Linked DNA regions of Variovorax paradoxus. The protein of the gene in region 1 interacts with the protein of each later gene in a pairwise test. Links are inferred from orthologs where the notes say so. Each region holds a gene or a part of one and is shown on either strand. Other genes may lie near its edges.

Region 1 (5,232 bases):
TCTTCGCTGTTCGAAAGCCGCTTCTGCGTCTCGATGAATTCCGACACGGCCGCGAGCGGGCCCTGTTCCACAGCCTTGATCACGTTCAGTCGCGTGGCCACCACCGCCAGCGGGGCTTGCGCCGCGATGCGCTGCGCAATGGCCAGCGCCGCGTCGAGCGCCTGCCCGGCCGGCACCACCTTCTGCACGAAGTTCAGGCGATAGGCCTCGGCGCTGTCGAACTCGTCGGCCGTCAGCAGGTGCAGCATCGCGTTGCCCACGCCCGCTCGTTCGGCCATGCGCAGCGTGGCGCCGCCCGTGGCCATGATGCCGCGCTGAACCTCCATCTGCGAGAAGCGGCAGTCGTCGGCCGCCACCACGATGTCGGCGCCCAGCATCAGCTCGATGCCCACCGTGAAGCAGATGCCCTTCACCGCCGCCACCATCGGCTTGCTGCGGCGGCGATAGCCGGGCAGGCCGAAGTCGTGCGGCTCCACCAGCCCGGCCGGAATGGCCTTCTCGCCGCGCTTCATGTACTCGGCGACCGCCGGCAGGTCGAGCCCGGCCGTGAAATGGTCGCCGAAGGCATGCAGCACACCCACGCGCAGATCGGGGTCGTCATCGAGCCGGGTGTAGGCCTCGGCCAGCTGCCTGAACATCGGCGGCGTCCAGCCATTGCGCTTGGCGGGGCGGTTGATGCCGATCAAGAGCACGTGGTCGATCACCTGGGTGTCGATGCAGCCTTCTGGGGGTGGGGTGGTAGCTGTCACGGCCATGGCGCTTGTCTCCTTGTTTTTGTGGGACGCCGGGTCAGTACGTATACACGCCGCGCCCGGTCTTGCGGCCGAGCTGGCCCGCCGCGACCATTTCCTTCAAGAGCGGGCAGGGACGGTACTTGGAGTCGCCAAACTGCGCGAGGTACACCTCCATCACGGCCAGGCACACATCGAGGCCGATCATGTCGGCCAGCGCCAGCGGGCCGATGGGCTGGTTGCAGCCCAGCTTCATGCCGGCGTCGATGTCCTCGGCCGTCGCGATGCCTTCGGACAGCACGAAGAAGGCCTCGTTGATCATCGGCACCAGGATGCGGTTGACCACGAAGCCCGGCGCGTTTTTCACCGTGATCGGCGACTTGCCGAGCTTTTCGGCCAGCGCCTTGACGGCGTCGTGCGTGGCGTCGCTCGTGAGATAGCCGCGGATCAGCTCGACCAGCGCCATCATCGGCACCGGGTTGAAGAAGTGCATGCCGATGAAGCGGTCGGCGCGCGAGGTGGCGGCCGCGAGCTGGGTGATCGAGATCGACGAGGTGTTCGAGGCAATGATCACCTCGGGCGCCACCAGCTCGTCGACCTGCTTCAAGATCCTGAGCTTGAGCGCGTGGTTCTCGGTGGCCGCCTCGATCACGAGTTGCGCGCCCTTCAGGTCGTCGTAGTTGGTCGAGCCCTTGATCAGCGCGAGCGCCGTGGCCTTCTGCTCGGCCGTGAGCTTCTCTTTCTTGATCAGCCGGTCGAGGCTCCCCGAGACGGTGGCCAGGCCCTTGTCGACCGCCGCCTGGGCGACATCGACCATCACCACGTTCACGCCCGCCACCGCGCAGGCCTGTGCGATGCCATTGCCCATTGTTCCGGCACCAATGATGCCGACGGTCTGAATCGTCATGAGAAAACTCCTTGAAGAACGAATAAAGCGGAAAGAGGGAGCGGGTGGACGCACCACCGCAGCAGGAGATCGATTGTGAAGCAGCCCCGCCAGGCCGCCGTTGCCGCGCGTGACACCGGCGGCACGCGGGTGGCTTACAGTGCGGCGATCGTTTTTTCTTCTCTCTTTCCGACTCCGACCATGACCACCCTCGGCACCCCTCTTTCCCCTTCTGCCACCCGCGTGATGCTGCTGGGTTCCGGCGAACTCGGCAAGGAGGTGCTGATCGCCCTGCAGCGCCTCGGCGTCGAAACCATTGCGGTCGACCGCTACGAGAACGCGCCCGGCCAGCAGGTGGCGCACCATGCGCGCACCATCACCATGAGCGATCCCGAGCAACTCAAGGCGCTGATCGAGGCCGAAAAGCCCATGCTCGTGGTGCCCGAGATCGAGGCCATCGCCACGCCGATGCTGCAGCAGCTCGAAGACGCCGGCGTGGTGCGCGTCATTCCCACGGCCCGCGCCGCCCGCCTCACGATGGACCGCGAAGGCATCCGCCGCCTGGCCGCCGAAACGCTGGGCGTGCCCACCAGCCCCTACAAGTTCTGCGACTCGCTCGCCGAGCTGCAGGCGGCCATCGACGAGGGCATCGGCTACCCCTGCATCGTCAAGCCCGTGATGAGCAGCTCCGGCAAGGGCCAGAGCAAGATCGACGGCCCGGCCGACGTGCAGAAAGCCTGGGACTACGCGATGGCCGGCGGCCGCGTGAGCCATGGCCGCGTGATTGTCGAAGGCTTCATCGACTTCGACTACGAGATCACGCTGCTGACCGTGCGCGCCAAGGATGCGACAGGCGCCGTCGAAACGAAGTTCTGCGACCCCATCGGCCATGTGCAGGTCAGCGGCGACTACGTGGAAAGCTGGCAGCCGCACCCCATGGCGCCGGCCGCGCTGCAGAAGGCGCAGCAGATCGCGCAGGCCGTCACGGCCGACCTCGGCGGCCAGGGGTTGTTCGGCGTCGAGCTGTTCGTGAAGGGCGACGAGGTCTGGTTCAGCGAAGTGAGCCCGCGCCCGCACGACACCGGCATGGTGACGATGGCCACGCAATGGCAGAACGAGTTCGAGCTGCATGCACGCGCCATCCTCGGCCTGCCAGTGGACACCTCGCTCAAGAGCCCGGGCGCGAGCGCGGTGATCTATGGCGGCGTCGATGCCACCGGCATCGCCTTCGACGGCGTGGCCGAGGCGCTGCAGGTGCCCGGCAGCGACATCCGCCTGTTCGGCAAGCCCGAGAGCTTCGCCAAGCGCCGCATGGGCGTGGTGCTGGTGCATGCGGCCGACACCGACACCGCCCGCAAGCTCGCCAAGGAAGCCGCCTCGCGCGTGAAGCCGCGCAGGGCCTGAGCGGCACGGGGCCACAGCACACCCCAGTACAGCCAGTTTTCGCAAGCCGCGCCGGGAACGCGCGGGCATCGTGCGGATGAGAGATCGGGCGAACGCCAGCCCGACCCCACCGGAGACACCATGCTGCACCCCCAGGCGCGCGCCTTGCTCGACTTCATCGAGGCGCGCGGCATCCCGCCGACCCACACGCTGTCGCCCGCCGAGGCGCGCGCCTTCTACCGCGAGCGCCGCGCCGCCACGCAACCCGAGGCCCCGCCGGTCGCCGAAGTTCGCGACCTGAAGGCCGATGGACCGCACGGCACCATCCCGGTGCGCCTCTATCGTCCGCTGGGTTCCACGGCCCGTGCCGCGCTGCCGGTGCTCGTGTACTTCCACGGCGGCGGCTGGGTCATCGGCGACCTCGACACGCACGACGTGCTGTGCCGCTCGCTCGCCAACGGCGCGGGCTGCGCGGTCGTATCGATCGACTACCGCATGGGGCCGGAGCATCGCTTCCCGGCCGCGGTCGACGACGTGCTGGCCGCGACCCGCTGGGTGCGCCGCGAGGCCGCCGCGCTCGGCCTCGATGCCAGCCGCCTCGCGGTGGGCGGCGACAGCGCGGGCGGCAACCTCGCCGCCGTGGCGGCCATAGCCGCGCGTGATGCCGGCGACCTGCCCATCGCCTTCCAGTTGCTGATCTATCCCGCCACCGACATGCGCCGCGGCCATCCCTCGCACCAGGCCAACGGCCAGGGCTACCTGCTGACCCGCGACACGATGGCCTACTTTCACGACCACTACATCGACGACGCCCGGCACGACCTCGACTGGCGCGCATCGCCGCTGCTGCATGCCGATCTCTCGGGCCTGCCGCCCGCGCTGGTGCTCACGGCCGGCTACGACCCGCTGCGCGACGAAGGCATGGCCTACGCCGAGGCATTGACCGCCGCCGGCAACCGCGCCGCATACGTCTGCTTCGAGCGCCAGATCCATGGCTTCATCACCATGGGCAAGGTGCTCGACGAGGCCGACACGGCCGTCGCGCTGTGCTGCGCCGAACTGCGCCGCGCGCTTGCGTCGGCCTAGGGCCTGCCCTAGGGAAAGTCCCCGCGCAAATGCACGCCGCGCAGCCGGCCCCCGCCGCTACGATCCAGCCAACGCAGCGCCGGCCCCAGGCCGGCGGCGGCCCGATGCAGGAGACAGAAGACACCATGCAGCGAACGAAGGCGGCGCCGCCGGAAAGCGGCGGTGCGCAGCGCGGGGAGCGCCTGATGTGGCTCACGCACCAGCGCGTGTTCTACGCCGGGCTGCTCGGGGCCGCGGCCGAGCGCACGATGGGCGGGCACGGCGTGTACGTGTCGCCCGCGGGCGCGCCGCCGAACCGCCTGTGCATCGGCGGCGGCGCCTGGCAGGCGGGCGAACTGCTGGTGGTGCCGCCGCAGGTGCCGCACCGGGTGGAAAGCGCACATCCGCTCATCTTCAACCTGCTGATCGAATCGGAGTCGGTCGATCCCGCCCGCATGCCGGCCTTCATGCAGCACTGCGGTCCGGTCGATGCGCCGGCCTTCGTGCGGCGCATGCGCGATGCCCATGCGCAGCTGCTCGCCGCCTCGGGCCGCGGCACGGACTTCGACGGCTTCGATTTCGATGCGCTGTTCTTCGGCGAGCCGCTGGCGCCGCGCGCGCTCGATGCGCGCATCCGCAAGGTCATCGACACCATCAACGCCGACCCGGCCGCACCCACCTCGGCCGAAGACTGCGCGGCCTCGGTGCATCTGTCTTTCTCGCGTTTCCTGCATCTGTTCAAGCAGGAAACCGGCATGGCGTTTCGCGCCTTCCGCGCCTGGAAGCGCGCGCGCAGCCTGCTGCGCCATGTGCGCCAGGCCAGCACGCTGACCGACATCGCGCTGGACACCGGCTACCCCGATTCGACGCACTTCAGCCATTCGATCCGCCAGGTCTACGGCCTGAAGCCGAGCGACATCCTGGCCGGCTCGCGCCGCCTCGCGCTGCACGACGCGGCCGGCGGCTTCAGGCAGTAGGCGCACAGGGGCCCCATGCAGATCCTCCAACTCCTGCTGTCGGGCATTGCGCAAGGTTGCATCTACGGGCTGATCGCACTGGGCTTCGTGCTGATCTACAAGGCCACCGAAACCGTGAGCTTCGCGCAGGGCGACCTGATGATGCTCGGGGCCTTCGGTGCATTTGCCGGCATGTCGCTGTTCGGCCTGC
Region 2 (5,202 bases), 1.2 Mb from region 1 along the record:
TGCGGGCGCAATGCCGGCGGCCAGAACGCCAGCGATGCCGGCGTTTTTGATGAGGGAACGACGATCCATTGAATTCACTCCGAGTGCATTGGAAAAAACGAAACGCGGCTTGTGGCCGCGTCGAGGACTTTTGTGAGTCCCGGTTATTGTAAAAACGCGCTTACACGCGGCCGGCCGGGGTTTACCCTGCGGCGGCGCCGAAGCGCTGCGCGACCGAAGCGGCGATGCCGGCCGCATCGAGCCCGATCGACGCGAGCAGCTTGCCCGGATCGCCATGCTCGATGAAGCGGTCGGGCAGGCCCAGCTGCAGCACCGGCTTCTGCACATTGGCCGCCTGCAGCGCCTCGAGCACCGCGCTGCCCGCGCCGCCCATGACGGCGCCTTCTTCGAGCGTGACGATGGCCTCGTGCGTGCCCGCCACCTTCAGCAGCAGTTCGACGTCGAGCGGCTTGGCCCAGCGCATGTTGACCACCGTGGCGTCGAGCGATTCGGCCGCGGCGAGCGCCGGGTACAGCAGGCTGCCGAACGCGAGGATCGCGATGCGTTGGCCCTCGCGCCGCACCTCGCCCTTGCCGAACGGCAGTGCATCGAGCGCGAGGTGCGGCACCACGCCCGCACCGGCGCCGCGCGGATAGCGCACGGCCACCGGATGGTTCTGCTCGTAGGCGCTCGACAGCAGCTGGCGGCACTCGCGCTCGTCGGCCGGGCAGGCAATGCTCATGTTGGGAATGCAGCGCAGGAACGAGATGTCGTAGGCGCCCGCGTGCGTGGCGCCGTCCGCGCCCACGAGGCCGGCGCGGTCGAGCGCGAACACCACCGGCAGGTTCTGGATCGCGACGTCGTGGATCAGCTGGTCGTAGGCGCGCTGCAGGAAGGTCGAATAGATCGCCACCACAGGTTTCAGGCCCTCGCAGGCGAGGCCGGCCGCGAAGGTGACGGCATGCTGCTCGGCAATGCCGACGTCGTAGTAGCGGTCCGGAAAACGCTGCTCGAACTCGACCAGCCCCGAGCCTTCGCGCATGGCCGGCGTGATGCCCACCAGCCGGCCGTCGTGCGCGGCCATGTCGCAGAGCCACTGGCCGAAGACCTGCGTGAAGGTCTGCTTGGCCACCGCGGTGGGCTTGACCAGCCCCACCTGCGGATCGAACTTGCCGGGCCCGTGGTAGGCCACCGGATCGGCTTCGGCCAGCTTGTAGCCCTGTCCCTTCTTGGTGACCACATGCAGGAACTGCGGGCCGTCGAGGTGCTTGAGGTTCTCGAGCGTGGGCACCAGCGAGTCGAGGTCGTGGCCATCGATGGGGCCGACGTAGTTGAAGCCGAACTGCTCGAACAGCGTGGCCGGCACCACCATGCCCTTGGCATGCTGCTCGAAGCGCTTGGCCAGCTCGAACAGCGGCGGCGCGGCGCGCAGCACGCTCTTGCCGACGTTCTTGGCAGCGGCGTAGAAGTTGCCGCTCATGAGCTGCGCGAGGTAGCGGTTGAGCGCGCCCACGGGCGGGCTGATCGACATGTCGTTGTCGTTCAGGATCACCAGCAGCTTGCAGTCGCACACGCCGGCGTTGTTGAGCGCCTCGAAGGCCATGCCGGCCGTGAGCGCGCCGTCGCCGATGATGGCTACGGCGTGGCGGTCTTCGCCCTTCTGCTTGGCCGCCATCGCCATGCCGAGCGCGGCCGAGATGCTGGTCGATGAATGCGCCGTGCCGAAGGTGTCGTATTCGCTTTCGCTGCGCTGCGGAAAGCCCGAGATGCCGCCGATCTGGCGCAGCGTGGGCATGCGCTCGCGCCGGCCGGTCAGGATCTTGTGCGGGTAGGTCTGGTGGCCCACGTCCCACACCAGGCGATCGTGCGGCGTGTTGAACACATGGTGCAGCGCAACGGTGAGCTCGACGGTGCCAAGATTGGAGCTCAGGTGGCCGCCGGTGCGTGAGACGTTGTCGAGCACGCAGGCGCGCACCTCGTCGCACAGCTGCCTGAGCTGGGCGCGGTCGAATTGGCGGATCGGCGATGGATCGTGAAGCGTGGGAAGCAGCGCAGCCATGGGATCGTGTTGGTTCTTCTTGTCCATCTGTGAACTGTTCATCGGTCGCGGTCGACGACCATGTGGGCCAGCGCGCGCAAGGCCGCGGTGTCGGCCAGGCCGCTGCGCTCCAGCGCCGCAAGCGATTCGGCCAGCAGTTGCCTGGCCTGCGCGCGCGCGCCATCGAGGCCCCAGAGCGAGACGTAAGTGGGCTTGTCGGCGGCCGCATCCTTGCCGGCCGTCTTGCCGAGGGTCTGCGAATCGGCCGTGACGTCGAGGATGTCGTCGACCACCTGAAACGCCAGGCCAATGGCGCCGCCGTAGTCGCGCAGAGCGGCCAGCGCCGCGGGCGCCACGGCGCCGGCGCAGGCCGCGCCCATCTCGACGCTGCCCTGCAGCAGCGCGCCGGTCTTCAGGCGGTGCATTTCACGCAGCTGCGCTTCGTCGAGCGCCAGGCCCACGCTGGCCAGGTCGATGGCCTGCCCGCCCGCCATGCCCTGGCTGCCCGCGGCACGCGCGAGCAGGCGGCACAGCATGGCCTGGATCGATGCGGGAATCTCGTCGCCGTCGGGCGTGAGCAGCTCGAAGGCCAAGGCCTGCAGGGCGTCGCCGGCCAGCAGCGCATCGGCTTCGCCGAACTTCACGTGCACCGTGGGCTTGCCACGCCGCAGCACGTCGTTGTCCATGCTCGGCAGGTCGTCGTGCACCAGCGAGTAGGCGTGGATCAGCTCCGTTGCGCAGGCCGCGCGCAGCGCCGCGGCCGCATTGCCGCCGACCGCTTCGCTCGCGGCCAGCACCAAGAGCGGCCGCAGCCGCTTGCCACCATCGAGCACGGCATAGCGCATGGCATCACCGAGCAGCACCGGCGCATCGACGCCGACCCATCGCGACAGCGCCGCCTCGACGCGCGCCAGATGCGGGTCGCTCCAACTGGCCAGGCGCGCGGCATCCCACGTCACCACGTTAGCCGCGCTCATTCGGCAGTCCAGGGCTTGAGGCTCCCCGCATCGAGCACCTTGATCTGGTCTTCGACCGCCTGGAGCTTTTCGCGGCAGAAGGCAAGCAGTGCCGCGCCGCGCTGGTAGCTGCCGAGCAACTGGTCGAGCGGCAGCTGGCCCGACTCGAGTTCTGCAACCAATTGTTCCAACTCCTGGAGCCCGGCTTCGTAGCTGGCCGGCAGCGGCCCGGTGTCGGGCTTGGCGGCCGGGCTGGACGTGGCGGAAGAAGGGACCTTGGGCATGCGAGAGAACGAGTGTGAAACCGCGCATTTTAGGACGGGGAAGCAAACGGGCGCCGGCATGCGGCGAGCCGCGGGCACGGCACTGCCCCCTTGGGTACAATCCTGGCTTCCCATGCCGGCCAACCCGGCACAACTCTTCGGGCCGTCGCCCTCCAGACGGCGCCTTCCGTCTTTTCTTTTTTTCTCCCTGTGGGGAGCTTGGTCAGGTCCTCCATGTCTGATTTAAGTCTTCAACTGCAGCAGGCCACGAGCCAACTTCCAGTTTCCGCGTACTTCGACGAGTCGCTCTATGCGCGCGAAATGCAAACGCTGTTCGCGCAGGGCCCGCGCTACGTGGGCCACCGGCTGGCCGTGCCCGAGCCCGGCAACTTCCATACCCTGCCGCAGGAGCACCAGGGCCGCGCGCTGGTGCACACGCCCAAGGGCGTGGAACTCATCTCCAACGTGTGCCGCCACCGGCAGGCGCTCATTCTCCAGGGCCGCGGCCAGCTCGACCGCCAGGCCGGAGGCAACATCGTGTGCCCGCTGCACCGCTGGACCTATGCGGCGAGCGACCCGCGCACCACGGGCACGCTGATCGGCGCGCCGCACTTCCAGCAGGACCCCTGCCTCAACCTGCACAACTATCCGCTCACCGAGTGGAACGGCCTGCTGTTCGAAGGCGGCCCGGACGGCGGCGGGCGCGACGTGGCGGCTGACATGGCCGAGCTCGGCCCGCGTGCCGACCTCGACTTCACGGGCTACGCGCTCGACCGCGTCGAACTGCACGAGTGCAACTACAACTGGAAGACCTTCATCGAGGTCTACCTCGAGGACTACCACGTCGGCCCGTTCCATCCGGGCCTGGGCAGCTTCGTCACCTGCGACGACCTGCGCTGGGAGTTCAACCGCAACTTCTCGGTGCAGACCGTGGGCGTGGCCAACCGGCTCGGCCGCGCGGGCAGCCCCATCTACCAGAAATGGCAGGAGCAGCTGCTCAAGTACCGCGAGGGCAAGCCGCCCAAGTACGGCGCCATCTGGCTCACCTACTATCCGCACGTGATGGTCGAGTGGTATCCGCATGTGCTCACGGTTTCGACGCTGCATCCGGTGAGCCCCACGAAGACGCTCAACATGGTCGAGTTCTTCTACCCCGAGGAAATCGTGGCCTTCGAGCGCGAATTCGTCGAGGCCCAGCAGGCCGCCTACATGGAAACCTGCGTGGAAGACGACGAGATCGCCGAGCGCATGGACGCCGGCCGCCGCGCGCTCATGCTGCGCGGCGACGACGAGAGCGGCCCCTACCAGAGCCCGATGGAAGACGGCATGCAGCAGTTCCACGAGTGGTACCGCAGCGCAATGCAGAACAACGCCTGAGCCGGACAACAGTGCAAGCGCTCTGGATGGTGCTCGGCGCCTTTTTGTTCGCCACCATGAGCGTGGTCGTGAAAGTCGCCTCGGCCTGGTTCAACAGTGGCGAGATGGTGCTCGGGCGCGGCCTGATCGGCATCGTGTTCCTGTGGCTTCTGGCGCGCAACCGCGGCGTCTCGCTGGCCACCCGCTATCCCGGCATGCACGCCTGGCGCAGCACCATCGGCGTGGTGTCGCTCGGCGCATGGTTCTATGCCATTGCCCACATGCCGCTGGCCACGGCCGTCACGCTCAACTACATGAGCAGCGTGTGGATCGCGGCCTTCCTGGTCGGCGGCGCGCTGCTGGCCTGGGTGCCGGTGCCCGGGCGCGACGGCCGCATCGAACGCCCGCCGCTGCAGGGCACCCTGGCACTGACCGTGCTCGCGGGCTTCGTGGGCGTGGTGCTGATGCTCAAGCCTTCGGTCAGCGGCAGCGACGGCTTCGCGGGAATGCTGGGCCTGCTGTCGGGCCTCACGGCCGCCTTCGCCTACATGCAGGTGGTGGCGCTGTCGCGCATCGGCGAACCCGAGCTGCGCACGGTGTTCTATTTCGC

What was found. Proteins that work in one complex are often made in the same cells at the same time.
Region 2: the proteins of purT (region 1) and QFZ47_RS05260 interact in binary tests that used the Escherichia coli proteins (3 or more experiments, as listed by UniProt). The link is inferred for Variovorax paradoxus from one-to-one orthologs.

Annotation. Positions count from the first base shown.
Region 1 is NZ_JAUSXL010000002.1:1,472,988-1,478,219, reverse strand. What follows is about bases 952-3,919. They hold purT (formate-dependent phosphoribosylglycinamide formyltransferase), read left to right. Parts: upstream 952-1,818; coding sequence 1,819-3,021; downstream 3,022-3,919. Other genes in these bases: lipP1 (LipP1 family hormone-sensitive lipase), read left to right, coding at 3,142-3,919; QFZ47_RS10745 (3-hydroxybutyryl-CoA dehydrogenase), read right to left, coding at 952-1,638. Also shown: QFZ47_RS10750 (crotonase/enoyl-CoA hydratase family protein), read right to left, coding at 1-755; more of QFZ47_RS10745, read right to left, coding at 790-951; more of lipP1, read left to right, coding at 3,920-4,086; QFZ47_RS10730 (helix-turn-helix domain-containing protein), read left to right, coding at 4,212-5,042; QFZ47_RS10725 (branched-chain amino acid ABC transporter permease), read left to right, coding at 5,058-5,232. UniProt on the Escherichia coli protein: Involved in the de novo purine biosynthesis. Catalyzes the transfer of formate to 5-phospho-ribosyl-glycinamide (GAR), producing 5-phospho-ribosyl-N-formylglycinamide (FGAR). Formate is provided by PurU via hydrolysis of 10-formyl-tetrahydrofolate.
Region 2 is NZ_JAUSXL010000002.1:314,768-319,969, forward strand. The notes cover bases 1,036-3,973. They hold QFZ47_RS05260 (polyprenyl synthetase family protein), read right to left. Parts: upstream 2,995-3,973; coding sequence 2,077-2,994; downstream 1,036-2,076. Other genes in these bases: dxs (1-deoxy-D-xylulose-5-phosphate synthase), read right to left, coding at 1,036-2,038; QFZ47_RS05265 (exodeoxyribonuclease VII small subunit), read right to left, coding at 2,991-3,257; QFZ47_RS05270 (aromatic ring-hydroxylating oxygenase subunit alpha), read left to right, coding at 3,471-3,973. Outside these bases: QFZ47_RS05250 (TRAP transporter substrate-binding protein), read right to left, coding at 1-69; more of dxs, read right to left, coding at 182-1,035; more of QFZ47_RS05270, read left to right, coding at 3,974-4,613; QFZ47_RS05275 (DMT family transporter), read left to right, coding at 4,640-5,202.